3 regions of the Kribbella sp. NPDC004875 genome follow, and region 1 is predicted to be linked to each of the others. Evidence: riboswitches for the same ligand, from Rfam matches in the RefSeq annotation. Region 1 holds a riboswitch; each other region holds the start of a gene.
The links. A riboswitch is a leader RNA that binds a small molecule or an ion and turns the genes downstream of it on or off. The one in region 1 is predicted to bind glycine.
Positions count from the first base shown of each region.

Region 2: another riboswitch for glycine. It lies ahead of gcvP (aminomethyl-transferring glycine dehydrogenase); the one in region 1 lies ahead of gcvT (glycine cleavage system aminomethyltransferase GcvT).
Region 3: another riboswitch for glycine. It lies ahead of ACFYRH_RS08345 (L-serine ammonia-lyase); the one in region 1 lies ahead of gcvT (glycine cleavage system aminomethyltransferase GcvT).

Region 1 is NZ_JBIALI010000007.1:267,459-277,621, reverse strand. It holds gene ACFYRH_RS35670 (SDR family oxidoreductase) at 1-113, opposite strand, end outside; gene ACFYRH_RS35665 (DUF1360 domain-containing protein) at 290-805, shown strand; gene ACFYRH_RS35660 (hypothetical protein) at 836-1,411, opposite strand; gene ACFYRH_RS35655 (polysaccharide deacetylase family protein) at 1,736-2,494, shown strand; gene ACFYRH_RS35650 (glyoxalase) at 2,583-3,221, shown strand; gene ACFYRH_RS35645 (cupin domain-containing protein) at 3,199-3,528, shown strand; gene ACFYRH_RS35640 (LacI family DNA-binding transcriptional regulator) at 3,572-4,609, shown strand; gene ACFYRH_RS35635 (glycoside hydrolase family 6 protein) at 4,627-5,628, opposite strand; gene glyA (serine hydroxymethyltransferase) at 5,811-7,082, opposite strand; gene gcvH (glycine cleavage system protein GcvH) at 7,084-7,458, opposite strand; gene gcvT (glycine cleavage system aminomethyltransferase GcvT) at 7,502-8,587, opposite strand; glycine riboswitch at 8,740-8,837, opposite strand; gene ACFYRH_RS35615 (carbohydrate-binding protein) at 9,236-10,163, shown strand, end outside.
Region 2 is NZ_JBIALI010000002.1:710,190-720,352, reverse strand. It holds gene ACFYRH_RS14485 (hypothetical protein) at 1-1,883, opposite strand, end outside; tRNA gene ACFYRH_RS14480 (tRNA-Ser) at 1,927-1,998, opposite strand; gene ACFYRH_RS14475 (serine hydrolase domain-containing protein) at 2,177-3,475, opposite strand; gene gcvP (aminomethyl-transferring glycine dehydrogenase) at 3,475-6,315, opposite strand; glycine riboswitch at 6,400-6,487, opposite strand; gene ACFYRH_RS14465 (hypothetical protein) at 6,504-6,689, opposite strand; gene ACFYRH_RS14460 (MerR family transcriptional regulator) at 6,720-7,382, opposite strand; gene ACFYRH_RS14455 (bifunctional nuclease family protein) at 7,557-8,051, opposite strand; gene ACFYRH_RS14450 (MerR family transcriptional regulator) at 8,137-8,832, opposite strand; gene ACFYRH_RS14445 (FHA domain-containing protein) at 8,819-9,355, opposite strand; gene gcvH (glycine cleavage system protein GcvH) at 9,495-9,878, opposite strand; gene ACFYRH_RS14435 (DUF881 domain-containing protein) at 9,930-10,163, opposite strand, start outside.
Region 3 is NZ_JBIALI010000001.1:1,707,131-1,717,293, forward strand. It holds gene ACFYRH_RS08310 (allophanate hydrolase subunit 1) at 1-252, opposite strand, end outside; gene ACFYRH_RS08315 (LamB/YcsF family protein) at 252-1,004, opposite strand; gene ACFYRH_RS08320 (GntR family transcriptional regulator) at 1,102-1,827, shown strand; gene ACFYRH_RS08325 (aminopeptidase P family protein) at 1,906-3,333, shown strand; gene ACFYRH_RS08330 (hypothetical protein) at 3,530-3,757, shown strand; gene ACFYRH_RS08335 (alpha/beta hydrolase) at 3,770-5,188, opposite strand; gene ACFYRH_RS08340 (DUF3817 domain-containing protein) at 5,286-5,651, shown strand; glycine riboswitch at 5,649-5,741, shown strand; gene ACFYRH_RS08345 (L-serine ammonia-lyase) at 5,821-7,194, shown strand; gene ACFYRH_RS08350 (SDR family NAD(P)-dependent oxidoreductase) at 7,219-7,914, opposite strand; gene ACFYRH_RS08355 (helix-turn-helix transcriptional regulator) at 8,018-8,848, shown strand; gene ACFYRH_RS08360 (hypothetical protein) at 8,990-9,619, shown strand; gene ACFYRH_RS08365 (hypothetical protein) at 10,056-10,163, opposite strand, start outside.

The DNA.
Region 1 (10,163 bases):
TTCTCGCCGTAGTCCGGCTCCGGGTCCATCGCGCCACTGTGTCCGGGGTGGTCCTGGCTCTGCGGCTCCTGCTGGTCCGGCTCGGCGTACCTGGTCCTCGGGTCGGTGCCCATCGACTTTCCCTTCCGCTGGCTGACGTCTCCGTGGCGGTACCCCACACTCCCCACTTCGACACGGGTCAAGGCCCGGAGCGCGTCCACGCCGGGCGGACGGGTACCGGCAACACATGTGGCTTGAGGCGCGCGCGAGCGGCAGCTGCGCGTGTACGGCACAGGAAGGCGGAGGTGTGATGGCGAAGATCGCTGACTACGTTCGTTCGGAAGCTGACGAGTACCGGCAAGGTGCTGAGCGGCCGCTGGGTGGCTACGCGGTGGCGATGACGGTGTTCGCGGGGCTTGTTGGCGTCGCGGGTGCGGTCACCGCGTTGCGAGGCACGAGCGCGCGGCGGATTGCGCCGTACGACGTGTTGTTGATGACTGTGGGGACTCAGAAGTTGACGCGGCTCGTCGCGAAGGACGCGGTGACCAGTCCGTTGCGGATGCCGTTCACGCGATACCAGGACACTGGTGGGCCGGCCGAGGTCATGGAGGAGGTTCGCGAGCAGGGACAGCTCCGCCACGCCGTCGGCGAGCTGGTGAGCTGTCCCTTCTGTCTCGCGGTCTGGGTGGCGACGGGCTTCAGCATCGGCTTCCTGTTCGCGCCGCGGCTGACGCGGGTGGTGGCGTCGACGCTGACGGCCGTCGCCGGCTCCGACTACCTGCAACTTGTGTACGCGTACCTGCAGCGGGCGGCAGAGGAGAACTAGCCCCCGGGGCCAGCACGAGCTCGCGAAAAGTTAGTTCGCGACCTCGCGGTAGCGGGAACGTTCGTAGCGGAAGAACACGGTCATGAGCGCGGCGAAGACCGCCGCACCGATCGGGTAGGCGACCGGCAACGCGCCCGCGCCGGCGATGCGGACGACGAGCAGCGCCGCACCGATCCCCGCGATGGCGGCACTGATCAAGGCCGAGGTCGTGGCGATCGAGAACACCTCGGGACTCTTCTTGGTGGCGAGCATCGCCAGTGCCTCGGTGATGTCCGCCGGGTCGTCGTGACGGCTGTACTGGCCGAAGTAGCCGGCATGGTCGTTGTCGAGATTGCGGTAGTACCGCCGGATCCGCACGATTGCCTGCTGGTACATCAGGCCCTGCACACCGGTCTCGATCAGCCGCACCGTCGTGACCAGTCCGAGGCCGAACAGCAGCGGCAGGACTGCGGAGACGAACGGCCAGAACACTCGTTCGTCATGCACGGTGAAGCCGATCGCGACCATCGAGCTCGACACCGCGAGGATGAACGACGTTGCCCGGTTCCCCGCCTCGGAGATCGCCGTACCGGCCGCGGATTGCAGGACATAGTGCTCGGTCGTCACCGCTCCATTCAAGGTGGTGCGTTCTTCGCTGCCCATCGAAGCCCGGTACCCATTCGGTTCTCCACTGCACTGCCGTACGTCGGCGAGCTTGCCCGGCTCAGGTCCCAGGGGCTGCACGCAGACTGTCCCCCCGCCGGCTCTCTGGCTTGTCCCTCGGAAAATAGCTGCTGGCCGCCGCCGGCGAGTAGCGAGCTACCGAATGCCGCTTGAGGAGGCGTCAACTTTCTGGGGGTTGGGAGCGTCGGAATGGCTGAGGATGAGCGGGTTCGATGCTTGGGGGTTGGGGTTATGTGGCGTGGGTTCAGGCTGCCGGTGGTGTTGGCGGTGGGGGCTGGGGTCGCGGTGTGGAGTCTGCACGCGGCGGTGACTGGGCCGGGGTGGAAGGCCAGTGCTGCTGAGACGACTGCGCGGCCGGTGGCGGCTCCTTCGGTGAAGCCGGGGACGGCTACGGCGACCAAGGCTGCCACGACGCCTGGCAAGACCACGCCGACGGCCGGGCCTTCGAGTCCTTCGACTACGCAGACGACTCAGCCGGTGCAACAGGCGCGGGGGAGGGTCGTCTATCTGACCTTCGACGACGGGCCGGATGCTCGGTGGACGCCTGAGGTGCTCGCGGTGCTGGCCAAGCACGGGGCGCACGGAACGTTCTTCATGCTCGAACAGAACGCCTCGACGCACCCGGAGTTGGTGCAGGCGGTTCGGGCGGCGGGGAACTCGGTGGGGAACCACTCGATCTCGCATCCGCAGTTGACCAAGCTGTCGCCGGCGCAACTGCACCGGCAGGTGGCGAACGGAATCGTGTCGAAGTGTTTCCGGCCGCCGTACGGCGCGACCAACGCGCGGGTGAAGGCGGAGATCAAGCGCGACGGGATGCAGCAGGTGTTGTGGGACGTCGACACCAACGACTGGAAGAAACCGGGGTCCGCGACGATCGCCCGGCGCGTGCTGGCCGGAGCGCACCCGGGCGCGATCATCCTGATGCACGACGGTGGCGGAAACCGGGCGCAGACGGTGGCGGCGCTCGATCAGGCGCTGACCGGTCTGGCCGCCCGCGGGTACGGGTTCGCGACGCTTTCCTGCTGACCGGAAGCTCCGGTCCGGCGAGTTTCCTGCTCGGGGTTGGTCAGGAATCGAGAAGCATCGGCGCGCCCGGCTCCCTAGGTTCATGGGCATGACGAATCTTCAGAGTGTGGTTCTGGAAGTCAGTGATGTTGCCGCGGCTGAGCGGTTCCTGAGCGAGGCGTTCGGGCTCGACGGACAGGTGACCGTGCGTGAGTCCGGCGCGGAAACAAGTGGTTTCCGTGGTTTCACGCTGTCGCTGACGGTGGCGCAGCCGAGCACGGTGACCAGCCTGTTCGAGTCGGCGGTCGCGGCCGGCGCGACGGTGGTGAAGCCGGTGACCAAGTCGATCTGGGGGTACGGCGGGACGCTGCAGGCACCCGATGGCACGATCTGGAAGATCGCCACGTCGGCGAAGAAGGACACCGGTCCCGCGACGCGGGCGATCGATTCCGTCGTACTGCTGCTCGGGTGCGCGGATGTGGCCGCGAGCAAGAAGTTCTACGTCGATCACGGGCTGACCGTGGCGAAGAGTTTCGGACGCAAGTACGTCGAGTTCGAGGCGACCGGACCGGTGAAGCTGGGCCTGTACGGGCGGAAGGCGCTGGCCAAGGACGCCGGCGTGCCGGTCGACGGCAGCGGCTCGCACCGGATCACGCTGAGTGCGGACGCGGGCTCGTTCACCGACCCGGACGGATTCGCCTGGGAGCCCGTGCCATCATCGATTGATGGAGGTCTTGCGAGTCGATGAGTTGGCGGCGGCCCATCTCGAGTCGGCGGCGTCCAGCGAGAGTGGGCGCAGCGCGACGACGGTCTACGGCCGGTCGGGTGCGCGATTGCGGCAGACGCTGATCGCGCTGGACGCGGGGCGCACGCTGGGTGAACATCAGAGTCCTGGGGACGCGTCGTTGATGTGTCTTCAGGGGGATGTCGTGCTCCGGGCGGGTGACGCGGAGGTCGAGCTGCGATCGGGGGACCTGGTCGCCGTACCGCCGCAGCGGCACGATGTCCATGCCGTGACCGCCGCAGTCCTGCTGTTGTCGGTTGCCCTGCACTGAGGGCGCGGTGATCGCGCGTGCTGCTCTCGTATAGTGAGTGCCTGTGGTGGTGAGTCGGCGGGTCACGTTGGACGAGGTTGCCGCTCGTGCGGGGGTGTCGCGGTCCGCGGCGTCACGGGTGATCAACAACGCGCCGCATGTCAGCAAGGCCAAGCGGGACGCCGTGGAGCGGGCGATCGCGGCGCTGGGATACGTGCCGGACGCAACGGCCCGGGAACTCGCGCGGCGGCACGGTGGCGTATCGTCCGGGACCGACCTGGGGCCGGTGGTGCTGGCTGTTTCCGCCGAGGATCCGCAGGTGTTCGCGGATCCGTTCGTGGCGGAGGTCGTGGTCGGGATCGCCTCGGCGCTGGAGGAGACCGACCTCGAGCTGGTGCTGCGGACGGCGACCTCCGTCGCCGGTCAGGAACGGTTGCGGAAACTGTTGCGGAACGGAAAGTCCGCCGGCGTCATGCTGATGTCGATGCACGGCGACGACCCGCTCGCGCAACTGGCCGAGGAGGCTGACGTGCCGGTCGTCTTCGGCGGCCGCCCGGTGACTTTCGAGCCGCGGTACTACGTGGACGCCGACAATCGTGGTGGGGCCAGACTGGCCGTCGAGCACCTGGTCGCCGTCGGCCGGACCCGGATCGCGACGATCACCGGCCGGATGGACGAGGCCGCCGGAACCGCGCGGTACAAGGGGTTTCAGGAAACTCTCGCTGTGTCCGGACTCGACGCGCGTCGGGTGGCGCACGCCGACTTCTCCGAGGACGGCGGCCGGAAAGCGATGGCGGAACTGCTTTCCGCACACCCGGATCTGGATGCCGTGTTCGTCGCGTCGGATCAGATGGCGATCGGTGCGTTGCGGGCGCTTGCCGAGGCCGGGCGGTCGGTGCCGGAGGACGTCGCGGTCGTCGGGTTCAACGACATCGCCACAGCGCGGCACACCAGCCCGCCGTTGACGACCGTCAGTCAGCCGATCCAGGCGTTGGGCCGGGAGATGGCCCGGATGGTGCGGGCGCTGCTCGAGGGGAAGGACCCCTCGCCGCTGATTCTCCCGACCCGGCTCGTCGTCCGTGACTCCACCGGGGCACGGTGAACTCGCGGTGGATGCGGCTAGTTTCCGTTGATCAGGTGAGTGGCCAGGTCGGGGCTGAAGGTGCCGGCCGGGATGCCCGCGCCGATGCCGCAGTCGCCGTCGGAATCGCCCGGAACCTTGATCCAGAGCAGCATTTCCGCGCCGCCGCCGTTCTGCGCGGTGACGCCGAGTTTCCGGCCCGGCGGGTTGCACCAGTCGTTTCCGGTTCCGTTTCCGTTCCGGCTGGTGTCGACGACGAACGGCTTGGTCGCGGACAGGTGACTGTTCACCGCGCTGCCGTAGCTCACCGACTGGGCGGTGGTGTAGTAGTTCGAGACGTTCAGCGCGAAACCGTGGGCCTTCGCCAGCCCGGCGCCCTGGAGGCGCTGCGCCATCACGTCGGCGGCGACCCAGCCGGCGTTCCCGCCGTCGAGGTACGCCCACGCGTTCGGCGCGAGATCCTTGAACTGCTGGACCGCGTACCCGAGCATTCCGTTGCGTTCCGCGATCTGGTCGCTGTTCATGCAGTTGAAGTCGCCCAGCGAGTCCGGCTCGATGATCACGACCGCCGGCCGGTTCCCGATCCCGCGCGCGAACTCCTGGATCCAGGTCCGGTACGCCGCCGGTGACCCGGCACCACCGCCGGAATGACCACCGCAGGCGTCCCGGCCCGGGATGTTGTACGCGACCAGCACCGGCAGCTTGCCGGCGGCGTCGGCAGCCCTCACGAAACCGCCGACCGCCGCCCCGATCGCGCCGCTCCAGTTGCCGAACCAGCGCGCCATCGGCTTGCTCGCGATCGAGTTCTGGATCGCGGTCGCCCGCTCGTCACCGCCGTTGTTCCGCACCCAGGTCGCCGGGTTCGAGTCCGGGTCGACGTAGAAGCCGCTCGTCAGCCGCACCGGATTGCCCGCCTTGGCGGTGGTGCCGCTCGGGGACGTGGTGCCGGTCGGGGTGGCGGCGTCGGCGGTGCGCAGCACGGGCGCCACGACGGCGCCGACCAGCCCGGCGGCCAGCAGGCCGCGCACGATCCATCTCATCTCTGCAGCTCCTGTCTCGAGCAAACGGGGCGGACACTCCGGGAGCGCTCTCGGATTTCACTCACCGTATCGGCGATATGCCCGATAGTGTCCGATCTTGGCGTGGCCGTCAACCGCTTGCAGAGAACGCAGAATCGAGCATTTCTCACTGCGCGGCGATGGACCGGTAGCGCTTCCAGTCCTCAACTCCCGGCGTACAGCGGGAACTTCGCGGCCAGCACGGCGACGCGATCCCGCAGTACGGCGAGACTCTCGGCGTCGTGCGGACGCAGCAGGGCGATCGCGATGATGTCCGCCACCTCGCGGAACTCCGGATCCCCGAACCCTCGGGCGGCCAGCGCCGGCGTACCGATGCGCAGCCCCGACGACACCATTGGCGGCCGCGGATCGAACGGTACGGCGTTCCGGTTCACGGTGACCCCGATGGAGTGCAGCAGATCCTCGGCCTGCTGTCCGTCGAGCTCGGACTTCCGTAGGTCGACCAGCACCAGGTGCACCTGCGTGCCGCCGGTCAGTACTGAGATCCCGGCTGCCTGGACGTCGTCCGCGAGCAGCCGTCCCGCGATCGCCCGCGCACCGTCGAGCGTTCGGCGCTGCCGCTCGGCGAACTCGTCCGTCGCGGCCAGCTTGAAGGCGACCGCCTTCGCAGCGACAACGTGTTCCAGCGGTCCCCCCTGCTGGCCCGGAAAGACCGCGGAATTGAGTTTCTTGGCGAGGTCCGCGCGGTTCGTGAGGATCACTCCGCCGCGCGGACCACCCAGGGTCTTGTGCGTAGTCGTGGTGACGACATCCGCGTGCGGTACCGGGTTCGGGTGCAGCCCGGCCGCGACCAAGCCGGCGAAGTGGGCCATGTCCACCATCAGGGAGGCGCCCACCAGGTCGGCGATCCGCCGGAAACCGGCGAAATCCAGATGCAACGGGTACGCCGACCAGCCGGCCACGATCAGCTTCGGCCGGTGCTCGACGGCGAGCCGTTCGACCTCGTCCATGTCGACCCGGAAATCGGTGTCGCGGACGTGGTAGGAAACGACGTCGTACAGCTTTCCGCTGAAGTTCAGCCGCATTCCGTGTGTGAGGTGTCCGCCGTGGGACAGGTCCAGGCCGAGGATGGTGTCCCCGGGCTCGAGCAGCGCGGCCATCGTCGCGGCGTTCGCCTGCGCGCCCGAGTGCGGCTGGACGTTGGCGAAACCGGCGCCGAACAGACTCTTCACGCGATCGATCGCGAGCTGCTCGATGACGTCGACGTGCTCGCAACCGCCGTAGTACCGGCGGCCCGGGTAGCCCTCGGCGTACTTGTTGGTGAGGACGGAGCCCTGCGCCTGCATCACGGCGATCGGAGCGAAGTTCTCGCTGGCGATGAGCTCGAGGGTGTCACGCTGGCGGCCGAGTTCGGCCTCGATCGCCGCGTGTACCTCGGGGTCGGCGTCTGCGAGTTGCCGGTCCAGCAGACTCATCTCAGGCGCCACCCGTCAGCGCTTCGTAGGCGGTCGCGTCGAGGAGGTCCGGCATGCCCGAGACCTTCAGACGGAACAGCCAACCGGCCTTGAACGGGTCCGTGTTCAGGACGGACGGGTCGGCGATCACCTCCTGGTTGATCTCGACGACCTCGCCGTCGGCCGGGGCGTTGAGATCGCTCACCGACTTCGTCGACTCGATCTCGCCGCAGGGCGCACCGGCGCGGACGGCGGCGCCGACGATCGGCAGGTCGACGTACACGACGTCGCCGAGTGCGTCGGCGGCGAACGCGGTGATGCCGACGGTCGCGGTGCCGCCGTCGAGGGACAGCCACTCGTGGTCGGCGGTGTACTTCAGGTCGGTCGGGACAGACATCGGGGGCTCCTGGGGTCAGCGGCGGTGGATCAGCGGCGGTGGATCAGCGGCGGTAGAACGGCAGGGTGATGACCTCGACCGGCTCGTGCCGGCCGCGAATGTCGACGAGCAGCGGGGTTCCGGGCTCCTCCAGGCCGGGACGGACGTAGGCCATCGCGATCGGGCGGCGCAGGGTCGGCGACGGTGCGCCGCTGGTCACCGTGCCGACGGGCTCACCGGTCGGATCGAGTACGGCGTACCCGGCTCGGGGTGAGCGGCGGGAGTCGGACACCAGGCCGACCAGGATCCGTGCCGGGCCGTCGTCCCGGCGCCGTGCGAGTGCGTCCCGGCCGACGAAACCGTTTTCCTTGCCGAAGGCGACGATCCGGCCGAGTCCGGCCTCGAAGGGCGTGATCTCGGTGCTGAGCTCATGGCCGTAGAGCGGCATTCCGGCTTCGAGCCGGAGCGTGTCCCGGCAGGCCAGCCCGGTCGGTCGCGGCCCATCGGGTACGGCGCTGATGGTCGTCCAGACCCGCTGCGCGTCAGCCGGGCGGCAGTAGATCTCGAAGCCGTCCTCGCCGGTGTACCCGGTGCGCGCCAGCAAGACGTTGCACCCGGCAACCGTGCCCGCAGTGATGGCGTAGTACCGCAGTTGCTGGACGGGGATTTCCGTGAGCTTTCCGACAACGCTTTCCGAGTCCGGACCCTGGATCGCGAGCAGCGACCAGTCGTCCGACGTGTTCCGCAATTGGCAGTCGTACGACGTGGTGCGTTCCTGGAGGGCGGCGTGGACGGCCGGAACGTTTCCGGCGTTCGCGACGACCAGGAAGTGCTCGTCGGCGAGGCGGTACACAACGAGGTCGTCCACGATGCCGCCGGTCTCGGTGCACAGCATCGAGTACCGAGCCCGGCCGACGGCGATCTTGGAGGGATGCCCGACGAGCGCGTAGTCGAGCGCGTGGCCGGCTTGTGGACCCGTCAGCTCGAGCTCGCCCATATGGCTGAGGTCGAAGAGGCCGGACGTGGTGCGGACGGCATGGTGCTCGGCGACGTCGGAGGTGTAGCGGACCGGCATGGACCAGCCCGCGAAGTCGGTGAAACTGGCGCCGAGCTCTTGATGCACGGCGTACAGCGGCGTGTGTCGGGACACGATGAGGAGGCTCCCTGGCTTCCGGCGCCACGCAGTGGCACCACCGGTTGGGTGACCTCCCCGCTCTGTCATCGGTACCTGAGAGCTTCGCCGCGGATTGCGGTTTGCACCGTGGGTGCAGGACACGACGGCCCTGACTTTCCAGAGTTGCCTCATCCGGAGCGGTGACTGGGCCTGAGAGTTTCTGGGGAGAGTTGCTCCTCCGGCGCCCCTGCCTTGGTCGGGCAAGGAACTCTTCCGCCCCGGTTCGAACGGCACGATGTGCAGTTGTGCGACCGACCGTATGCCGGACCGCCACTCGAGGTCAAACGATCGCGGAACGCGTTCCACCGGCTGTTCCGGAACGTGCCGGAAACTGCCTGTCGCCGGTTCCGGAACAAGTTCCGGAACCGGCGAGGGGATGTGGAAGCGGGTTCGGCGTGCTTAGAGTCGGCCTGCTTGTAAGGGCTTTCCAGCGAGGTTGGAGGGTTTGTGAGGCGGACTCATGGGTTGGCGGTTGTGGTCGGGGTCGTGGCCGCTGCGCTCGCGGCGAGTGGAGTGCCCGCGGTCGCACAGCGCGGTGCAGTGCAGCGCGATACGGCTCGAGACGACGGGCCGGGTGCGGTGGTGAGGGGGACGTACTCGCGCAAGGCCGGCTCGGGTGGGGCGGTGCAGGGTTGGAGGGCGTTGCCCACGGCGTACGTGGGGAACGACGACGGTGGCGCGGTGGATGCGACGGTGGTCGTGGATCCGAGCACGCTGCGGCAGAAGTATGCCGGGATCGGCTTCTCGCTGGACGAGACGAGTGTCTCCAATCTGTGGAAGTTGACGCCGGCTGAGCGGGAGCGGGCGATCAGGTTGCTGGTGGATCCGCGGAATGGCGCGGGCTTCGACCGGTTCCGGTTGACGATCGGGAGCCCGGACCTGATCGAGCACCTGCCGTTCTGGTCGTACGACGAGCTGCCGGCCGGGGTGAGCGAGGACCGGAACCTGAAGTACTTCTCGATCAAGCGGGACGTCGACGCGCACATCGTCGACACGGTGAAGCTGATCCAGAAGTACAACCCTCGGGCGACGTTCTTCGCGTCGGCGTGGAGCGCCCCGGCCTGGATGAAGACGAACAACCGGTTCACCGGCGAGGTGGCGTTGAAGCCCGGCAGTACGTCGTCGTACTACCAGGTCGGAAAGCTGCGAGACGACTGCATCGACGTGTTCGCGCAGTACTACGTGAAGTACCTGCAGGCGTACGCGAAACACGGGATCACCGTCGACGCGCTGACGCTGTTGAACGAACCCGGGATCGACGTCGTGTACCCGGCGATGGACATCAGCGTGGAACAGCAGCAGAAACTCGCGGTCGCGATCAAGCGCGAGGTACGGCGAGCCGGTCTGCGCACCGATCTCTACGTGCACGACTTCAACTTCTGGGACTGGCGCGATCCGAACAGCACGGAAACCAAGAACTACTACCGGATCTTCAACGATCCAAAAACGCGTCAGGCCACGGATGCCATCGCTTTCCATCCGTACTGGGGCGATCCGACGGTGATGCGGGACGCGTACGAACGGTATGGAAAACCTGTGCACATGACGGAAA
Region 2 (10,163 bases), on a different contig from region 1:
GCCTCGGCGAAGTCGTCCGCGGTCGGCTTGCCCCACCGCTTGCGCCAGCCCTTGGGCTCCTCGACGGCCGGCCAGGCGTGCGGCAGGTCGTAGTACCGCGCGTACGTCGTACCGAACAGCACGCGACTCGCGATGCAGCTCGCGGAACGCCACTTCACGGTGAAGGTGCCCATGAAGATGTCCGCGGCGACCTCCTCGACGAGCGGGAGCTTGAGGTCGGCCTGCGCGGCGAGTGCACCGAGCTCCCGGACCAGCGGGTTCGGCAGGATCGCGTGGGGGAAGGCGCTGAGCGCCACCACCGTCGTTTCGCGCAGCGACTGCGCGGCGGCACGGGCCGACCGCTCACGCCGGTCACGGTACGGCGCGACGGCCTCGACCCACGGCAGTTCGTCGAAGCGCACCTGGTGCTTGAGGTTGAGCAACAGCAGACTGCGCCGGCGCCGGAACGCGGCGTACGTCTGCGCGTAGGCGGCGGCGAGCGATGGGTCCTCGATGTTCGCCGCGAGCAGCTGGGAGGTGATCTGGGGCAGCACGCGGGCCAGGACCTCGCCCGAGCTGATCACGCCGCGATCGACCAGCTCGCCGATCGGAGCCTCGACGGCCCGCGCGGCCTTCGCCAGGAGGTGCGGTGGGATCGCTTCTCCGGCGGCGGCCGGCGCCTCGTGACCGTCGACCTCGCCGGCGATCGGGTCGAGCGACGGCAGGCCGCCGTCGCGCGGGAAGCGGTCGAGGCGGGCGCCGAGGATGTGCGCCAGAGTCGCGTACGCCGGGCGTGCAGCTACCGCGCGTTGCGTCGTACGGAGGGCCGCGCGGGGCTCGGAGCCCGGGGCTCCGTGGGCGCTGACCGTGTTGGCGAGGGCACGCCGGATCCAGCCGACGTCGCGTCCGGTGAGGGCTGAGCTGTCGACCGGGCACAGGTCCAGGGCTGCATGGAGACGGGCGAAGTTGCTCTTGGCGTGACGCTGGGAGGCTCGATGGACGTCGGCCGCGGCCGCGTAGTCGTCGAGCCACTGACGCCGCCGCTGGACCCAGTCATCCGGCCAGACCCGACACGGCCAACCCCCGACGACCGAAGCGCCCGGCACCGGACCTCCGGGCTCTGGGCCGGCTAGTTCTGGGCCGGCTAGTTCTGGGCCGGCTAGGTCTGGGCCGGCTAGTTCTGGGAGGTCGCCGTCGACTGTGTCGCACCAGAGGGCTACCAGGCGGTCGTACAGCGGGTTCCAGACGCGGAGGGTTTCGAGTTGGGCGGCGATCTGCGGCCGGACTGTTGCCCGCCGCAACATGTCCCCGACCTCCCCCACCGACTGTAGCCGGACGACCGCCCCGGACGGCATCGACGACGGGCTGAACGTCGGCGTGAACCGCAACCGATGCAGCAGCGGGCGAAGCTCCGCCACGAGATCGAGTGCCGCGGCGTGATGCCGGTTCTCCAGCAGCCACGCGACGACCAGCAGCGCCGACTCCTCCGGCACATCCACCCGGTACCGCCGGGTCCGCAGCGCTTCCCCGAGCTCGGCCAGCCCTTCATCGCCGAGATACCAGAGGTTGACCCGCTCGCGATCCGTCTCCCCCGGAGCGTCGGCCGGCACCCGGGCGAGCTCCTCCGGATCCACCGGAACCTCTGCGAGGTACCGCCCGGTTGCGAATCCACCGTGCGCCACCTCGAGCGTGACCCACGCGGGAGTGTCGGCGACCGGCGTCCGCGAGCCGACCGCCAGCCGCCCCGACGCCATCCCCTCGAGAACGTTGCGCCAGGCATCGACCCGGGCCGCGGCGCGGCGGCGTACGGCGACATCGTCCGCGACCAGGGCGCGTTCGAGAGCGTGCTGCAGGCGGCCGATCGCGTACTCGGCCGACGCACTCGCCGATGGCTCGTCCGGCATCCGGAACCCCCGTTCTCTGGATGAGACAGCAGACTCACATCAGACATGGAGGCAGGACTCGAACCTGCGCCCTCCCGGTAAGCAGCCGGGTGATCTACCCCTGATCTACTCCATGTGGTGCGTCACAGCATAGTGTCCTGAGTCGGAAGTTGGGCGAGCGATTTCGGTGGTCAGGTGCGTGCATCGCGGTGCGTGGTCAGTGGCCTCGATGCGGAGCATCGTGGGCGCTGGGCACGTGCCGTGAGGTGCGTGCCTGGGCGCCGAAAGCGCCGTCTAACTTCCGACTCAGGACACTAGCTGCCGTACGGCGTCCTGGTCAGGACAAATGTCGCCGCGTCGAGATGCACGATCGTGTCGCCGTCGCGGACGACCCGGACCTTCTCACCCGCCAGGTAGCCGTCACGACCCACGTACAGGTCGGGTCCGAGCGGCGAGAGCCGGGTGCTGAGACCACCGGAGAGCTGCAGAATTCCGGCCGTCGCGGAGATCGTGAGCGGCGTGTTGCCCCAGTACCAGTGCCCGAGCAGCTCGGCGCCCTGCGCGAGTGGCGGCTCCGGGACCCACTCCTGGGCGATCGGCGGTTCGTGACGCATCAGGATCCGCACCAGCTCAGGCGCCAGCGACGCGACCCGGCCGTACGTCGCGTTGCCCAGCGTGACCGCGCCGACCCGCCGTACCCGGTCGACGAACAGCCCCGCGAGGAAGCCCGGCATCGAGCCGGTGTGACCGATCAGCAGATGCGGGTCGTCCGCGATCAACCGCAGCCCCAGCCCGTACGACGCGGTGAGTCCCTCCCGCGGGTCGGAGGCGACCGGAGTGGCCATCTCCTCGACCGACTCCCGGCTGAGCACCTCGTGCACCGGATCGATCCAGAACGTCGCGTACCGCGCCAGGTCCTCGATCGTGCTCCACAGCTGCCCGGCCGGCGCCATCGCCCCCGAGTCGTACGCCGGCTCCGGCACCAACTGCCCGCTGAACGGGTCCACGGAGAACCCCTCGGCCGCCGGGCGCGACGGGAAGTACGTCGTCCGCCTCATGCCGAGCGGGTCGAGGATCCGGGTCTGGGTCAGCTCGAACCACGACGTACCCCGTAGCCGGGCGACGATCTCGCCGAGCAGGCCGTACCCGAGGTTCGAGTAGTGGTGCCGGCGATCCGCCGGCCCGACCGCCTGCGAGTCGTCCATCGCCGCGGTCAGCTCGTCGAACGTGACGCCCGGGTTCCGCTCCCACCACGGACCGGCCGGCTCGGCGTTCATCCCGCCGCTGTGCGCCAGCAACTGCCGGATCGTCCGGTCCCCGAACGCGATCCCCGGCAGGTGCTTGCCCACAGCATCGTTCAACGACAGCAACCCGTCGTCCCGGCACTGCATCACCAGGATCGCCGTCAACGTCTTGGTGATCGACCCGACCCGATACTGCACATCGGGCCCCGGGGCCGCCCCGTCCCCGGTCGCGAACCGCCCCCGCGCCCCGCTCCACACCAAGTCCCCGTCCCGAACCACCCCGGCGTTCACCGACGGCAGCCGCCCCTCACTCTGCGCCGCCGCAATCTCCGCGAACAAAGCGGCGGCAGTGTCCGAACGCAGGGTCATTACTCGAAGGCCTCCGGCGCCGGGCAGGAGCAGATGAGGTTGCGGTCGCCGTAGGCGCCGTCGATGCGGCGGACCGGGGGCCAGTACTTCGAGGCGCGGTCGACCGAGCGCGGGAAGGCCGCCTCCTCGCGGGTGTAGGCGTGCTCCCACTTGTCGTTGATCACCGACTCGGCGGTGTGCGGCGCGTTCACCAGCGGGTTGTCGGCGGCCGGCCACTCGCCTGCCGCGACCCGGTCGATCTCGTGCCGGATCGCGATCATCGCGTCGCAGAAGCGGTCGAGTTCGCCGAGGTCCTCGGACTCGGTCGGCTCGACCATCAGCGTGCCCGCGACCGGGAACGACATCGTCGGCGCGTGGAACCCGTAGTCGATCAGCCGCTTCGCGACGTCGTCGACCGAGATCCCGGTCTCCTTCGTCATCGGCCGCAGGTCCAGGATGCACTCGTGCGCGACCAGCCCGTTCTCGCCTGTGTACAGCACGGGGAACGCACCCTCGAGCCGTTTCGCCACGTAGTTCGCCGTCAGTACGGCGGCCTTCGTCGCGGCGGTCAGCCCCTCGGCACCCATCATCCGGATGTACGCCCAGGAGATCGCGAGCACCCCGGCCGACCCGAACGGCGCCGCGCTGATCGGCCCGACACCGGACTCGGGACCGGCCTGGTCGAGCAGCGGGTGGTTCGGCAGGTACGGCGCCAGGTGCGCCGCGACCGCCACGGGACCAACACCCGGACCGCCACCGCCGTGCGGGATGCAGAACGTCTTGTGCAGGTTCAGGTGGCTGACGTCGCCGCCGAACTCACCCGGCTTCGCCAGCCCGAGCAGGGCGTTCAGGTTCGCGCCGTCGACGTACACCTGGCCGCCGTGCTCGTGGACGATCGAGCAGACCTCGCGGACGCTCTCCTCGTACACACCGTGCGTGGACGGGTAGGTGATCATGATCGCGGCCAGCCGGTCGGCGTGCTCGGCGGCCTTCGCGCGCAGGTCGTCCAGGTTGATCGTGCCGTCGTCGTTGCCCTTGACAACGACCACCTTCATGCCGGCCATCACCGCGGACGCGGCGTTCGTGCCGTGCGCGGACGCCGGGATCAGGCAGACGGTGCGGTCCTGCGAGCCCTGCGCGTGGTGGTAGCCGCGGATCGCGAGCAGCCCGGCGAGCTCACCCTGCGAGCCGGCGTTCGGCTGGATCGAGACCTTCGCGTAGCCGGTCACCTCGGCCAGCCAGCGCTCCAGCTGGTTGATCAGCTTGGCGTAGCCGGCCGCGTCCTCGATCGGCGCGAACGGGTGCAGGTCCGCGAACTCCGGCCAGGTGACCGGCTCCATCTCGGTGGTCGCGTTCAGCTTCATCGTGCAGGAGCCGAGCGGGATCATTCCGCGGTCCAGCGCGTAGTCCATGTCGGACAGCTTGCGCAGGTAGCGCAGCATCGAAGTCTCCGACTGGTGCGTGTTGAACACCGGATGGGTCAGGTACTCCGACGTCCGGGCGACCGCGATCGCCGGCGCGCCGAGCGTGTCGTCGTACTGGCCGCCGAAGGACTGGCAGACCCGGGTCAGCGTGGCGACGTCGGTCTTCTCGTCGCAGGAGATGCCGACGTGGTCCGCGTCCACGAGCCGCAGCCAGATCCCGTTCTGGCGGGCCGCGTCGACAACGTCGGCGGCCTGCCCCGGGACCCGCGCGAGCACGGTGTCGAAGAAGTCGTCGTGCACGACCTCGATGCCACTGGCGCGCAGCGAGGCGGCGAGCTTGCCGGCGTACGAGTGCACGCGCTCGGCGATCGCCCGCAGTCCGTCCGGACCGTGATAGACGGCGTACATCGACGCGACCACGGCGAGCAGGACCTGCGCCGTACAGATGTTGGAGGTCGCCTTCTCGCGGCGGATGTGCTGCTCGCGGGTCTGCAGCGCCAGCCGGTACGCCGGGGCGCCGTCGGAGTCGACCGAGACGCCGACCAGGCGACCGGGCAACGACCGCTCGAGACCGGACCGCACCGACATGAAGCCGGCGTGCGGACCACCGTAGAACAGCGGTACGCCGAAGCGCTGCGAGGAACCGATGACGATGTCGGCGCCGGCCTCACCCGGTGCCTCGAGCAACGTCAGCGCGAGCAGGTCGGAGGCCACGGCAACCAACGTGTCGCGCCCGTGCGCCGCCTCGATCAGCGGCTTCAGGTCGCGGACGGCTCCGTTGGACCCCGGATACTGCACCAGGAAGCCGAAGAAGTCACCGTCCGGCAGACCGCCGGTGGTGTCGGCGACCACGACCTCGATCCCGAGCGCCTCGGCGCGCGTCCGCACCACCGCGATGGTCTGTGCGAAGCAGTCCGCGTCGACGAGGAAGCGGTCGGACTTGCTCTTCTTGTTCGACCGGTGCGCCAGCGTCATCGCCTCGGCGGCCGCGGTGCCCTCGTCGAGCAGCGACGCGTTCGCGGTCGGCAGGCCGGTCAGGTCGGAGACCACGGTCTGGAAGTTCAGCAGCGCCTCGAGCCGGCCCTGGGAGATCTCCGGCTGGTACGGCGTGTACGCGGTGTACCAGGCCGGGTTCTCGACCAGGCGGCGGACGATCACCGACGGCGTGAACGTGCCGTAGTACCCCTGGCCGATCATCGAGGTGGCGACCGTGTTGCGGGCCGCGAGCTGGCGGAGCTCGGTGAGCGCGTCGACCTCGGAGGCCGGTTCGGGCAGCCGCATCGCTTCGGCGGACCGGATCGAGGCCGGGACCGCGGCGTCCACGAGCGCGTCCACGTCGTCGTACCCGAGCAGCTGGACCATCCGGGCGATCTCGTCCGGGCGCGGACCGATGTGCCGGTCGGCGAAGGTTGCCGAAAGGTGGGGTGAGTTGTTCATCTAGAGGCTCCGTTGCTGACAGTGCGTCCGGTCGCCTCCCCCTCTGTCACACCCTGCCGTGCGGGCAGTACGCTCCAGAGTCGCCTGTGACACTCGGTCCATGGGCCTGAGAGGTTCCGGGGAGGAATTGCCCCTTCGGCGCCCGAACACGGGTCTCTCCCGAGTGTTGTGTACGGCTGAACCTGAGGCTACCAGGAATCTTCGAACAGTTCGGGCAGCAGCCGGCGGGCGTCCGGCCGCGCCGCCGCTACCTGCGCTCCGAGCACCTGGGCCTGGGACTCCAGGCGGGTGAAGTCGATCGAGTCGTCCGCGTTCAGCGGTAACAGCAAGGTCGCCCACACACCGCGCAGCGAGTTGGCGGTGAGTGGGCGCACAGGAGGGGCGGAAAAGGGCCGAAGGCTGGGTCAGCCCGTCATCCGGGCGCGGCGGCGGGCGGCGAGCTCGTCGCCCGCGTGGCCGTCCTCGTCCGACTCGTCGTGACCGTCGGCACGTTCGGTGGGCAGCTCGGACAGCGAACCCTCGACCTCGCGCCAGACACCGCCGAGGGCGATACCGAACACGCCCTGACCGCCGGCCAGCAGGTCGATCACCTCGTCGGGCGAGGTGCACATGTACACCGACGCGCCGTCGCTCATCAGCGTGATCTGAGTCAGGTCGTCGAAGCCGCGCTTGCTGAGGTGGGCGATCGCGGTCCGGATCTGCTGCAGCGAGATCCCGGCGTCGAGCAGCCGCTTGATCACCTTCAGCAACAGCACGTCACGGAAGCCGTACAGCCGTTGGGTGCCGGAGCCGGTCGCGGGGCGCACGGACGGCGAGACCAGACCGGTACGGGCCCAGTAGTCGAGCTGCCGGTAGGTGATCCCGGCCGCGGCACACGCGGTCGGACCGCGGAACCCGACATCCTCCGGCATCGGCCGCAGGTCGTCGTCGAACAGCAGACCCTGAACGCCGGCGGTGGCAGTGGCTTCGGCCACGGCCTCGGCATGCGCGTCGGACGTCGACGTCAGATCCGTGTCGCCGGTGCGTGTCACGCCTGAGCCTCCCTGGTACCGATCGGAACGAACCATCTCCGTGGAGTGACAACACCCCACGACTCCTTCACGGTAAGCCGCGGCCTGAACCGGGTCAACGACAACCGCGTCGAGCCGGGAGCGTGTCGCGACTGCCGCACGAATCGTTACCTAGTCGCTCTTGTATCACCCGAGGCACATCGGCGGGTCGCAGTTGACTTCGGACCCGGATCAACTCTTGTCGAAATCCTCCGGGGTGACCTGGTCGAGGAACTCCCGGAACCGCTCGACCTCCTCTTCCTCTTCGACCTCGTCGGCGCCGGTGGTCTCGCTCTCCGGCACCGGGATCCCGGCCTCGGCGAGGATCTCCTCGGTGCAGAACACCGGCGTCCCGGTGCGCAGCGCGAGCGCGATCGAGTCCGACGGCCGCGCGGAGATCTCGGTCTTGTCGTCGAAGACCAGGATCGCCTCGAACACGCCGTCGGTCAGGTTCACGATCCGGACCTGGCTGAGGGTGTGACCGAGCACCCGGATGGTCTCGGCGAACAGGTCGTGGGTCAACGGCCGCGGTGGCTCCATGCCCTGCTGAGCGAACGCGATCGCGCTCGCCTCGGCAGCACCGATCCAGATCGGCAGGTACCGCTCACCTCCGACCTCTCGCAACAGCACGATCGGCTGACTCGAGGGCATCTCCACCCGGACTCCGACCACGTCGACTTCGCGCACACCTTCAGCCTACTCCGCAGTCAACCCACCAGCAGTCCCGCGGGGTGTGCCACGGTCCGCACAACCGTGCGCGCCGTTCGCCAGGTCAGCGGGGCAGGCGGGAGCGGACCAGCGCGGTATGGAGACGCACGGTGAGGGCCGCCAACTCCGCTGTCTGTTCGGTCCGGCGGGGCCCGGTGACCTGCTCGATCAGGCCGACCTCCCGATCGGCCGCCGTACGGAACGCGCGCAGGTGCCGCGGCTCGAGACCGTACGCCGCCAGCTCGGCGGCGACCTGGGCGACCACGATCGCGTCGCCGCCGTAGTGGTTGCCGCTGGCCACCACCAGGCCATGACTCTCCAACTCGCCCAGCAGCTCCGCGGACACGCCCGCGGCGGCCCGCAGCTCGTCGCGGGTCATCCGCAACTCGGTGCCCGCGGCACCGAAGTCGTCCGCGACCGGCTGGCCCGGAGGCTGCGGCGACGAGCTCGGCGCGACCGGTGGGCCCGCGGCCGCCGGCCGCAGGCCGCGATCGATCGCGCCGAGATACTCCTTGATCACCTTCAGCGGCAGGTACTGGTCGCGCTGCGCGGTAAGCACGTAGCGCAACCGCTCGACGTCGGTGGCGCTGAACTTGCGGTAGCCCGAGGGCGTCCGCGCCGGCGTCACCAGACCCTCGGCCTCCAGGAACCGGATCTTGGAGATCGTGACGTCCGCGAAGTCGGCCTGCAGGAGCTGCAGCACCTCTCCGATGCCGCGGCCGTCGACAGGCCCCTCGGCGGTGGGATCAGGCTTGGCCACTGGCGTAGTACACCAACCGGTACTTGCCGATCTGGACCTCGTCGCCGTTGTTCAGCTGGACCTCGTCGATCCGGTCCCGGTTCACGTAGGTGCCGTTCAGGCTGCCGACGTCGCGGACCTTCACGCCGTACGGGTCCCGGCGGAACTCGGCGTGCCGGCGGGACACGGTCACGTCGTCGAGGAAGATGTCGCTGTCCGGGTGCCGGCCGGCGGTGACCACGTCGACGTCGAGCAGGAACCGGCTGCCCGCGTTCGGCCCGCGCTGGACGATCAGCAGGGCGGACCCGGCCGGCAGCGCGCCGACGGCGGCCACGTCGTCGGCCGACAGCGGATCACCGGTGCGCTCCGGCTCCGGCTCGGCGCCGATCGGGGTCAGCATCGCCGTGTCGGTGACACCGGGCTGAGGCTGTGGGTTCGCCGGGGCTGCCGCCGGGCGGTCCGCGCCAGGCAGCATCGCTCCGCACTGCGAGCAGAACCTGCTGCCCTCGGAGTTCTCGTGCCCGCACTGGTTGCAGAACGGCATGCTGTGATCCTCCCGATCGCCGGCGGTCCGGCGACGTTTTCGATAGACCCCGTATGAACAGTGTGACGTGCTGGAACAAGATGAGGGGACCTCAACCCTCGACCAGCGGTTGAGGTCCGGTAACGCTATCAGCTGACGATCAGCTCTGGTCGAGCTGTCCCTGGTAAGCCTCGGCGTCCATCAGCGCCGCGACCTCGGCCGCGTCCTCGACGTCGATGTCGATCAGCCAGCCCTCGCCGTACGGGTCGCTGTTCACCAGGTCCGGCTGGTCGGCGAGCGCCTCGTTGACGGCGGTCACGGTGCCGTTCACCGGGGCGAACAGGTCGCTCACGCTCTTGGTCGACTCCAGCTCGCCGCAGGCGTCACCGGCGCGCACCGTGCTGCCGACCTCGGGCAGCTGCACGTACACGATGTCGCCGAGCTGGTCCTGGGCGAAGTCGGTGATGCCGACGCGTACCGGGCCTTCCTCGCCGGCCTTCAGCCACTCGTGCTCGGCTGTGTACTTCAGGTCTTCGGGGTACACCTTCGTTCCTCTTTCGCTCAGGACAGCTACGAGTACAACTCAGCGTTCGGACTACTTGGTCGGGCTGGGCGCCGGGCGAGCGTAACGATGCTCCTCCGGGGCGTGCAAGGCGGTCACGGTCAGCGAGCCGAGCTCGGTCACCTCGGCGGTTCCACCGACCTGCGGACCGGTCACCTCACTCACCAGGCCGCCCGGGAAGTTGGCCGCCTCGGACAGGTTGTGCGACTCCCCGATCGCCTCCACGACGTACGGCGAGTTCACCTTCCGGCCGTCGATCCGGATCCC
Region 3 (10,163 bases), on a different contig from region 1:
GTCGTACACGACCGGGATCTCGATCAGGTCGCCTGTGGACCGCGCGCCCTCGGTAGGAGTCACGGACCGCAGGACGCGGGTCAGCCCGTCGAGGGAGCCGGCGGTCGTGACCAGAACCGTCCGGGCGGCCGGGACGATGTCGATGACGTCCGCCGGTGGATCCGCCTGCAGCGCGGCGTAGTACCCGAGGACCTCGTCGAGATCGTCGAGCTCGACGAGTAACGCCCGGTCGCCGGCCGGGAGGATGCGCATCAGCCGGTGAACGGGCGCAACTGGACGCCCGCTCCCTCCAACGCACCGCGCACCCGGCGGGCGATGCCGACGGCGCCAGGGGTGTCGCCGTGCACGCAGATCGACGCCGGCTCGACGACGAGCGCTCCACCCTCGGCGTTCTCGATCGGCTGACCGGTCGCCATCGCCGTACAGCGGGCCGCGATCTGGTCCGCGTCGTGCAGCACCGAGCCGGGCTCGCGCCGCGACACCAACGTCCCCTCCGCCGTGTACGCACGGTCCGCGAAGGCCTCATGTACCGCGGTCAGACCGGCGTCCTCGGCGAGCCGAAGCCACACCGAACCCGGCAGACCGAGCACCGGAAGCGCCTTGTCGTACTCCGCGACCGCCGCAACCACCGCGGCAGCCTGCTCCTGGTGGTGGCCGATCGTGTTGTAGAGCGCGCCGTGCGGTTTCACGTACCGCACCCGGTCACCGGCGATCCGCGCGAACGCGTCCAGTGCACCGATCTGGTACACCACCTCGTCGCGCAGCGCGGCCGGCTCGATGTCGACGAACCGGCGCCCGAAGCCCGCCTTGTCGGCGTACCCGACGTGGGCCCCGATCGCGACGCCGCGTTCGACCGCCTCCGCGGTCACCCGGCGCATGATCGACGGGTCGCCGGCGTGGAAGCCGCAGGCCACGTTCGCACTCGTCACGACCTCGAGCAGCGCCGAGTCGTCGCCCATCGACCAGGAGCCGAATCCTTCACCCATGTCCGCGTTGAGGTCCATCTGCCACCTCCTCCGACGAGCGTAGAAGATTGTTCAACAATCCTGCAAGAGGCTTGTTCCACTTTCCTGATCACCCCCGGTGCGCGATGATGCGGAGATGACTACGGGCGGGGCCGAGGACACCGGACGGCAGGCGTGGCTGCGGACGGTCGCGGCCGATGTCGCACGACTGGACCGGAGCAGCTCGGCCGAGCGGGCCGCGGACATCCTGCGCCGCAGTATTACCGAGGGTGCGCTGCCGCCCGGTGCCCAGCTGTCCGAGGTCGAGCTGACCGAGGTGCTGGAGGTCAGCCGGAACACGCTGCGCGAGGCCTTCCGGCTGCTGACCCACGAGGGCCTGCTGGTCTACAAGCTGCACCGCGGCGTGTTCGTGCCGGAGCTGGACGAGCGCGACGTGATCGACCTGTACCGGTTGCGTCGCGTGCTCGAGGTGGACGTCGTCCGCGGGCTGGCCGTGCGGGACCCGGAGCTCCCGGCGAGCCGGCTCGAGCCGCTGCAGGACGACGTGGAAGCCGCCGAGGCCGCCGCGCGGGCGGACCGCTGGGCGGCAGTCGGTACGGCGAACATGCGGTTCCACATGCACCTGATCGGGCTCGCGGACAGCTCCCGGATGGACGCGATGACCGGCCGGCTGCTCGCGGAACTGCGGCTGCTCTTCCACGTCATCGCGACTCCGCGGGAGCTGCACGAGCCGTACATCCAGCGCAACCGTGGGCTGTTCGAGCTGCTCGAGGCCCGCAAGTACGACGAGGCCGCCGCGGACCTGCACCAGTACCTCCTCGACTCCGAACAGGGCCTGCTCGCCGCCTTCCGTTCCCGATGAGAGATAAGGGCTTGCAAACCCCCGCGAGAACCTGAGTTGATGAGCTACAACCGTCAGCTGCAAAGGGGAGCTCAGCTCATGACCGAAGACGACCGGACCGACCAGACGCCGAAGTCCTACCGGCCGATCGACGCCAAGGGATTCCGCGACTTCGTCTCGCAGGGCTGGGGGCCGGTGGACCGGTCGGTGACGGTGCCGGAGGGGCTTGCCGAGGCGGCGGCCGAGCACCGGCGGAAGCTGGCCGCGGCGTTGCCGGGCCGGCGGATCGCCTTGGCGGCCGGACGGGCGCCGGTCCGGTCGAACGACACCGACTACGCGTTCCGCGCCGACAGCGACTTCGTCTGGCTGACCGGTTGCCAGGCCGAGGGCGCCGTACTGGTGATCTCGGGCGACGGTGACGCGACGCTGTACCTGCGGGAGACGGCCGGGCCGGACGAGGCGGACTTCTTCGCGAACGCGCGCGACGGTGAGCTGTGGATCGGCCCGGTGCCGGGCCTGAAGGACTGGTCGGACGCGCTGCAGATCGCCTGCCGCCCGATCGAGGAACTGCCCGCGGCCGTGCGCGGCGCGGTCCCGTTCATGCTCTCGGTGCCCGGCGTCGAGCCGATGCTGGACGCCCTGGTCCGTACTTCGCCCACGGACGGCAACGCCCTGCGGCAGACGCTCGCCGAGCTGCGCCGGATCAAGGACGACTGGGAGCTCGACCAGCTGCGGGAGGCGGTCGCGGCCAGCGTGCTCGCGTTCGAGGATGTCGCCCGCGAGCTCCCGGAGGCGATCCGCGGCGGCGGCGAGCGCTGGCTGCAGGGCACCTTCGACCGGCGCGCGCGGACCGCCGGCAACGGGGTCGGGTACGCCTCGATCGTTGCTGCTGGCAACCACGCGCCGGTGCTGCACTGGGTGCGCAACGACGGCCCGGTGAACGAGGGCGACGTGATCCTGCTGGACGCCGGCGTCGAGACCCGCACGCTCTACACCGCCGACGTGACCCGGACCTTCCCGGCGACCGGCGAGTACACCGCGGCGCAGCGGCAGGTGCACGACCTGGTGCACAAGGCGCAGTTGGCCTCCCTCGAGGCGGTCAAGGTCGGAGCGCCGTACCGCGCCTTCCAGCACGAGGCGCTGCGGGTGCTGGCCGAGGGCTTGCGGGACTGGGGTCTGCTCGACGTCTCGATGGACGAGCTGCTCGGCCCGGACGGGCAACAGCACCGGCGGTACATCGTCTGCGGGACCGGTCACTACATCGGCCTCGACGTGCACGACTGCGACGCGTCCCGGCCGGAGGCGTACTTCGCCGGCACCATCGAGGCCGGGATGGCGCTCGCGGTCGAGCCGGGCCTGTACTTCCACCCGAACGACGAGACCGTGCCGCCGGAGCTGCGCGGCATCGGCATCCGGATCGAGGACAACGTCGTCGTGCACTCCGACCGGCTGGAGATCCTCACCGAGGACCTGCCGATCACCACCGACGGCCTGGAGCGGTGGACCCGCTCGCACCTCGGTAAGTGACCGCTCAACTACCCAAAATTATCTGGTCACCAGCAGTAACATCCTCCGCCCGCCTGACGATGTAACGGGCGGGGGGAGGGTCGTACTCGGCCCGGCGCGTGGCATGTGGGGGGCCGCGGATCACGCGCCCGGCCGAGTCGGCCCCGGACTGGGGACATGGGGTACCCAGGAGCCCCGGGTACGGGGAGTAGTCAGCATGAACCTTCGAGTGCGAGTGGTGCACTGCGGAAACCGGCACTGGTACGCCGACATCGACGACGCCGACGATCCGCAACCGGACGATCCGTTCTGGTACGTCGACAACTGCCGGACCCAGGCGCAGGCGCTGGAGACCGCCTGCGCCGAGCTCCGGCTGCTGGCCGGGCGACTGGTCCGTGGAGACCACCTCGACCGGGTGCTCGACGTGACCGGCGTTCCGGTCTGACGCCGGGCTACGTCACGTGGCCGGTGGTACGGCGGCGCAGCTGCTACCGCGCTCCGGCACCTCTCGCGAGATCAGGTAGTCGTCGATCGTGCTCTGCATGCACGGGCTCTTCCCGTAGCTCCCGTGTCCCCAGCCCTCGTAGGTCAGCAGGACGCCGTACCGGCCGAGCTGCCGCGTGACACTCTGTGCCCAGGAGTATCCGGTCGCCGGGTCGTGGATCGCGTTGGCTACCAGCACTGGCGTCTCGAGGCCATGGACCTTCAGTTGGTGCTGCGGGTTGTTCGCCGGCGGTGAGCCGAGGCAGATGGAGACGGCCATCAGCGGTCCCGGGTAGCGCATGTCCTGGTTGTTCCGCGCGGTCCGCTGCAGATGAGCGGCGTACTCGCGGTAGTCGCGCACCGGCAGGTTCCAGTCCTGGCAGAACACCGCGAGCGGGTACGACGTGAGCCCGGTCGCGGCGGCCTTCTTCTCGGGTGTCGCCGAGGCCAGCATGTCGGCGAGCGCGGACCACTGCGGCTCGTACAGCAACCTGAACACCGAGTAGCTGAGCTTGAACGGATCGGCCGACTTCGCGAGCTGGCCGGCCCAGAGCGCGTGGATGTCGCGACCGTGCACTGCGCAGGCCGTCGCCGCGTCGCACCACTTCACGAACTCGTCGAACGAGTCCTGTGCCGCGGTGGCCTGGTCGTCGATGAACGCCCGGGTCGTGGCCGTGGAGTGGTCGATGACGCTCTCCAGCACCATCGCGCGCACGTGGCTCGGGTACGTCTCGGCGTACTGCGCTCCGAGCAGCGTGCCGTACGAGCTGCCGTGGAACGAGATCGTCGACTCGCCGAGGGCCCGGCGGATGGCGTCGACGTCGCGGACCGTCTGCCAGGTGTCGATGTGGTCGTAGAGCGGGCCGGTGTTCCGGCGGCAGTCCGAGGCGAGCTGCCGGTTGTAGGCGAGCGTCGTACGGAAGTCGGCCGCGCTCTTCATGATCGGCGACGGCTGCTTCGCGAGCAGGTCGGTCGAGCACTTCACCGGGTTGCTGCGGGCCACTCCGCGCGGGTCGAGGCTGACGATGTCGAAGCGGTCCTGCAGGTCGGTGCTGAACCGGCTGATCCCGGTCTTGATCCGGTCGACGCCGGAGTCGCCGGGGCCGCCCGGCCCGAACACCAGGACGCCGACGCGCTCGCTCGGTGTCTTCGCCGTCCGGCGGGCGATCGCCAGGTCGAACGTCGGTCCGCCGGGGTCGCGCCAGTCGACGGGCAGGCGGAGCGTCGCGCACTGCGAGCCCAGCACCTCGGCGGGATCGTCCTTGCCTTCGGGTTTGCAGTCGGTCCACTGGATCGTGCTGGTCGTCGTGGCGGCGGCCGGCAGTGTTGCCAGGCCCGCGGTCGCGACGCCGAGAAGTACCGCGCCGGTGACGGCGCGTCGGGTGAGCATCATGCCGACGATCCTTCGGCAATCGCTTGCTGGCGGCATCGGGGAGCGGCCCCCGATGACCCCGGACGTGGCTTGGGGGGCTTGTTAGGGTCGGTCGTTGATGAGTACCAAACATGCGCAGTGGTTCCGGGCCGTGGCGATCGCCGAGGCAGTCTCGTGGACCGGCCTGCTGATCGGGATGCTGTTCAAGTACGTGCTGTCGGACAACGAGATCGGCGTGCAGATCTTCGGCCCGATCCACGGCGGCATCTTCGTCGCCTACGTGATCACCGTGCTCGCGGTCCGCGGCCCGTTGCGCTGGTCCTGGCCGGTCACACTGGCCGCCCTGGCAGCCAGTGTTCCGCCGCTGTTCACCTGGTTCTTCGAGATCTGGGTTCAAGGTCGTGAGCGGCGAACGGGCCGGATTGACGCCGGGCGTGGGACCGCCGTACCGTCCACAGCGGAAGCTAACTCAACAGCCGCATGAACCCGTGCGGGAGAGACCCGGACCTGATCCGGGCGCCGTAGGAGCAACTCTCCCCAAGAATCTCTCAGGCACCTTCACCGTACGGGCGAGGCACCTCTGGAGGGCATCAGCCTGACAGAGCGGGGAGGACACCACTCGGTCAACGACGACCGGAAGGGACCTCCACACGATGGCGATCAGCGTCTTCGACCTGTTCAGTATCGGGATCGGCCCGTCGAGTTCCCACACCGTGGGACCGATGCGAGCGGCCCGCACGTTCGCGCTCGGCCTCGTCGACGACGGTCTGCTGACCGCGACGGCGACCGTCGAGGCGCAGCTGTTCGGCTCGCTCGGCGCGACCGGGCACGGGCACGGCAGCGACAAGGCCGTCCTGCTCGGGCTCGAGGGCGCCGACCCGGAGACCGTCGTCACGCACTCCGTCGACGCCCGCGTCGAGACCATCCGCGAGCGCGGCCGGATCCTGCTCGCCGGCACCCACGAGATCGCGTTCGACGAGAACACCGACCTGGTGATGCACCGCCGCAAGGCCCTCCCGTACCACCCGAACGGGATGATCTTCGTCGCCCGGGACACCACCGGCGCCGTACTGCGGGAGCGCACCTACTACTCGGTCGGTGGTGGCTTCGTGGTCGACGAGACCGCCGCGGCCGGGGACCGGATCGTGCCGGACACCACCCCGCTGAAGTACCCGTTCACGACCGGCGCGGAGCTGCTCGACCGGTGCCGCGAGTCGCAGCTGACGATCAGCGAGGTGATGCTCGCGAACGAGCTCGCCTGGCGCACCGAGGACGAGATCCGCGACGGCCTGTTGCACATCTGGCAGGTCATGCAGGACTGCGTCCGGGAGGGCTGCGAGACCGAGGGCATCCTGCCCGGCGGGCTGAAGGTGCCGCGCCGGGCGCACGCCCTGCACCGCCGGCTGAGCGGCGACCCGTGGTCGGTCGATCCGCTGAAGGTGATGGACTGGGTGAACCTGTTTGCGCTCGCCGTCAACGAGCAGAACGCGTCCGGCGGCCGGATCGTCACCGCCCCGACGAACGGTGCCGCCGGCATCATTCCCGCCGTACTGCACTACTACCGGCGGTTCGTGCCGGGCGCGACCGACGACGGCGCGGTCCGGTTCCTGCTGGCCGCCGGGGCGATCGGCGTGCTGTACAAGGAGAACGCGTCGATCTCCGGCGCCGAGGTCGGCTGTCAGGGCGAGGTCGGGTCGGCCTGCTCGATGGCGGCGGCCGGCCTCTGCGAGGTGCTCGGCGGGACGCCGCAGCAGGTCGAGAACGCCGCCGAGATCGCGATGGAGCACAACCTCGGCCTGACCTGCGACCCGGTCGGCGGCCTGGTCCAGATCCCGTGTATCGAGCGGAACGCGATGGCGTCGGTGAAGGCGATCAACGCGGCCCGGATGGCGATGCACGGCGACGGCGTCCACGTGGTCACGCTGGACAAGGTGATCAAGACGATGCGCGAGACCGGCGCCGACATGAAGATCAAGTACAAGGAGACCTCGCGCGGCGGGCTCGCCGTCAACGTCATCGAGTGCTAGTCACCCTTCTGGTCACTCTTCTGGTTACCAGGGCACCGTGCCGTGGATGCTCAGGTACTCCGCGGTCGGGCCGTCCTGGTCGATCGTCGCCAGCCGCACGATGATCTCGGCGCCCTCCTCGACGGTCTGGTAACCGCTGCGCCCGTTGAAGTCGGTCGCGGTGTACCCGGGGTCGACGGTGTTGATCCGCAGATTCGGCAGCTGCTTCGCGTACTGGACCGTCAGCATGTTCAGCGCCGCCTTCGACGCGCCGTACGCCGGAGCCGGGACCCACACCGGTACGGCGCCGGTGTGCGCCGCCGGGTCGACGGCGGTGGCGATCGAGCCGAGTCCGCTCGACACGTTCACGACGACCGGGTTCGCACTGCGCTCCAGCAACGGCAGGAACGCGCGCAGCATCCGCACCGGTCCGTACACGTTCAGGTCGAACACCTGGTGGATGTCCTCGGCGGTCAGGTCCCGCGCCTCCTTGCGCGGCCCCGGGATGCCGGCGTTGTTGATCAGTACGTCGAGGGCGTCGAGCTGCGCTGCGGCCGCGGCGACCGATTCGTCGCTGGTCACGTCGAGCGGCAGGTACTCCGCACCCAGGTCGCTCGCCGCCTGCTTGCCGCGCTGCGGGTCCCGGGCGCCGATGTACACGGTGTGCCCGGCCTCGACCAGCTGCCGAGCCGTTTCGTAGCCGAGGCCTCGGTTCGCCCCGGTGATGAGTGTCGTTGTCATGCCTTCACCCTCTCGCCGCCGGCCCCCACCAGGTAGTACCCACAATGTCCTAGGGAACGGCAGTACCAGGCTGACGCCGTGCGGGCGCGGAATACTGGACGGCATGGGTGAGCTCGGGAGAACGCTGCACGCCTGGCGCGATCGGGTGACGCCGGAGCAGGTCGGACTGCCCGTTGGCGGGAAGCGGCGCGCTCCGGGTCTCCGGCGCGAGGAGCTGGCGCAACTGGCCGGGCTGTCGGTGGACTACATCGTCCGGCTCGAGCAGGGCCGGTCGGACTCGCCGTCCCCGCAGGTGCTGACCGCGCTGGCCCGGGCGCTGCGGCTGTCCGATGCCGAGCGCAACCATCTGTTCGTGCTCGCGGGCGAGGTCGAGCCGACGCCCGGGCGGATCTCGACGTACATCCCGCCGGGGGTGCAGCGGATCGTCGACCAGCTCGAGGGGGCGCCGCTGTGCGTGTGTGACGCCGCCTGGACGATGATCAGCTGGAACCCGCTGTTCGCGGCGCTGATCGGCGACCCGTCGCAGTGGCGCGGGCGCGACCGGAACATCATCTACCGGCATTTCGTGGCGCCGGGCGACCGAATTGTCCAGACTCCGGAACAGCAACGAGAATTCCGGCACGCAATGGTAACGGATTTGCGTGCCGCGCTCGCCCGCTATCCGCACGACCCGGATCTGAAGGCGCTGATCGACGAACTGCGGGCGCGCGACGACGAGTTCGCGGCGCTGTGGGAGCGGCCGGTCGTCGGGTTCCACCGGTCCGAACGGAAGACGGTCCGGCATCCCGAGATCGGTGACTTCGGCATCGATTGCGACGTTCTCGCCGTACCGGGCAGTGATCTGCGGATCGTGGTGTACACGGCGGCGCCGGGCACCGAGGCCGCGGAGAAGCTCCGGCTGCTGTCGGTGATCGGTCTGCAGGCGTTGACCTGAGCAATCAGCTAACGCAGTGCATTCCTACGCTCGCGTAATGCTGTATGCACCTGACTAATGATTTCGCTTCGGCGTGGAATTTGTTCCAAGGACTGTTTGAAGTGGTCCTTCAACCGATACCCTTCCGGACTTGTGAAAGCGATGTCTGCCACGGCTTCCCGCCGCCCGCCCTGGCAGCACCCGCGGCGACTCCGTCAGGCCGCCGCCGGCGCCGGCGTCCTGCTGCTCGGCTACCTCGTCCTGGTCTTCGTCGCACTGCTCGGCGGACCCCGGATCGGTGCTTCCTTCCTGCCGCTGCCCGGTGGTGGCCCGAAGCCGGCCGTGCCGATCGCCGGGCCGCAACCCGGTCAGCCGAGTCAGAACCTCCCGGTCGGCGCGCGCGGGACCGCGACGGCCGCCGCCACCACTCCGGTTCCGACGCCGGGCGCGACCGCGCTGCCGACGACGTTGCCGACCGCAACCAAGCCGGGGGAGATCCGGTGGCCGGCCGGTCCCCCGAGTACGCCGTACCCGACCGGGACGCCGTACCCGACCGAGGCGCCGACGACGCAGATCGCCGAGACCACCCGGCCGACCATCCCGGTGGTGACCGAGCGCCCGCCCGCGACGCCGACCGTCACGCCCACCGGACGGCCGACGACCACGGCCACGCCGACCGCGCCGCCGACCAGCACCACGCCGAGCACCCCGCCGACCACCCCGGACGACCCGGGCAAGCCGCATGGCCTGGGCGGCCTCCTGGGCTCCCTCCTGGACAAGCTAGGCCTCTAGCGTCCTCAGGACACCAGTGCCATGACGAGAAACGTCGAGGTCATCCATCAGCCCAGCCCGTCCCCAGCCAGGCACCCCGGCCAGGCACCCCGGCCAGGCACCCCGGCCAGGCACCTCGGTCAGGCACCTCGGTCAGGCACCTCGGTCAGGCACCTCGGTCAGGCACCTCGGTCAGGCACCCCGGCCAGGCACCCCGGCCAGGCACCCCGGCCAGGCACCCCGGCCAGGCACCCCGGCCAGGCACCCCGGCCAGGCACCCCGGCCAGGCATTCGAGCGGTTCACCTCTGATGTTGTCCGTGAGCAGTTGGCATGCGGCGTGGGAACGGACCATTTCTGGGGTGAACCGCCCAAACGGCGCCCAAACGGCGCCACGACGGCGCCACGACGGCGCCACGACGGCGCTGCGACGGCGCTGCGGCGGCGCGTGCGGAGTAGCTAGTACGCCTCCACCTGGGTCGTGTCGGCGTTGCCGCCGGTTGTCGGCTGGAGGTTGACCTTCCAGCCCTGGTTCCGGCCGAACGTCTGGTCGAACTTTGTGAACGA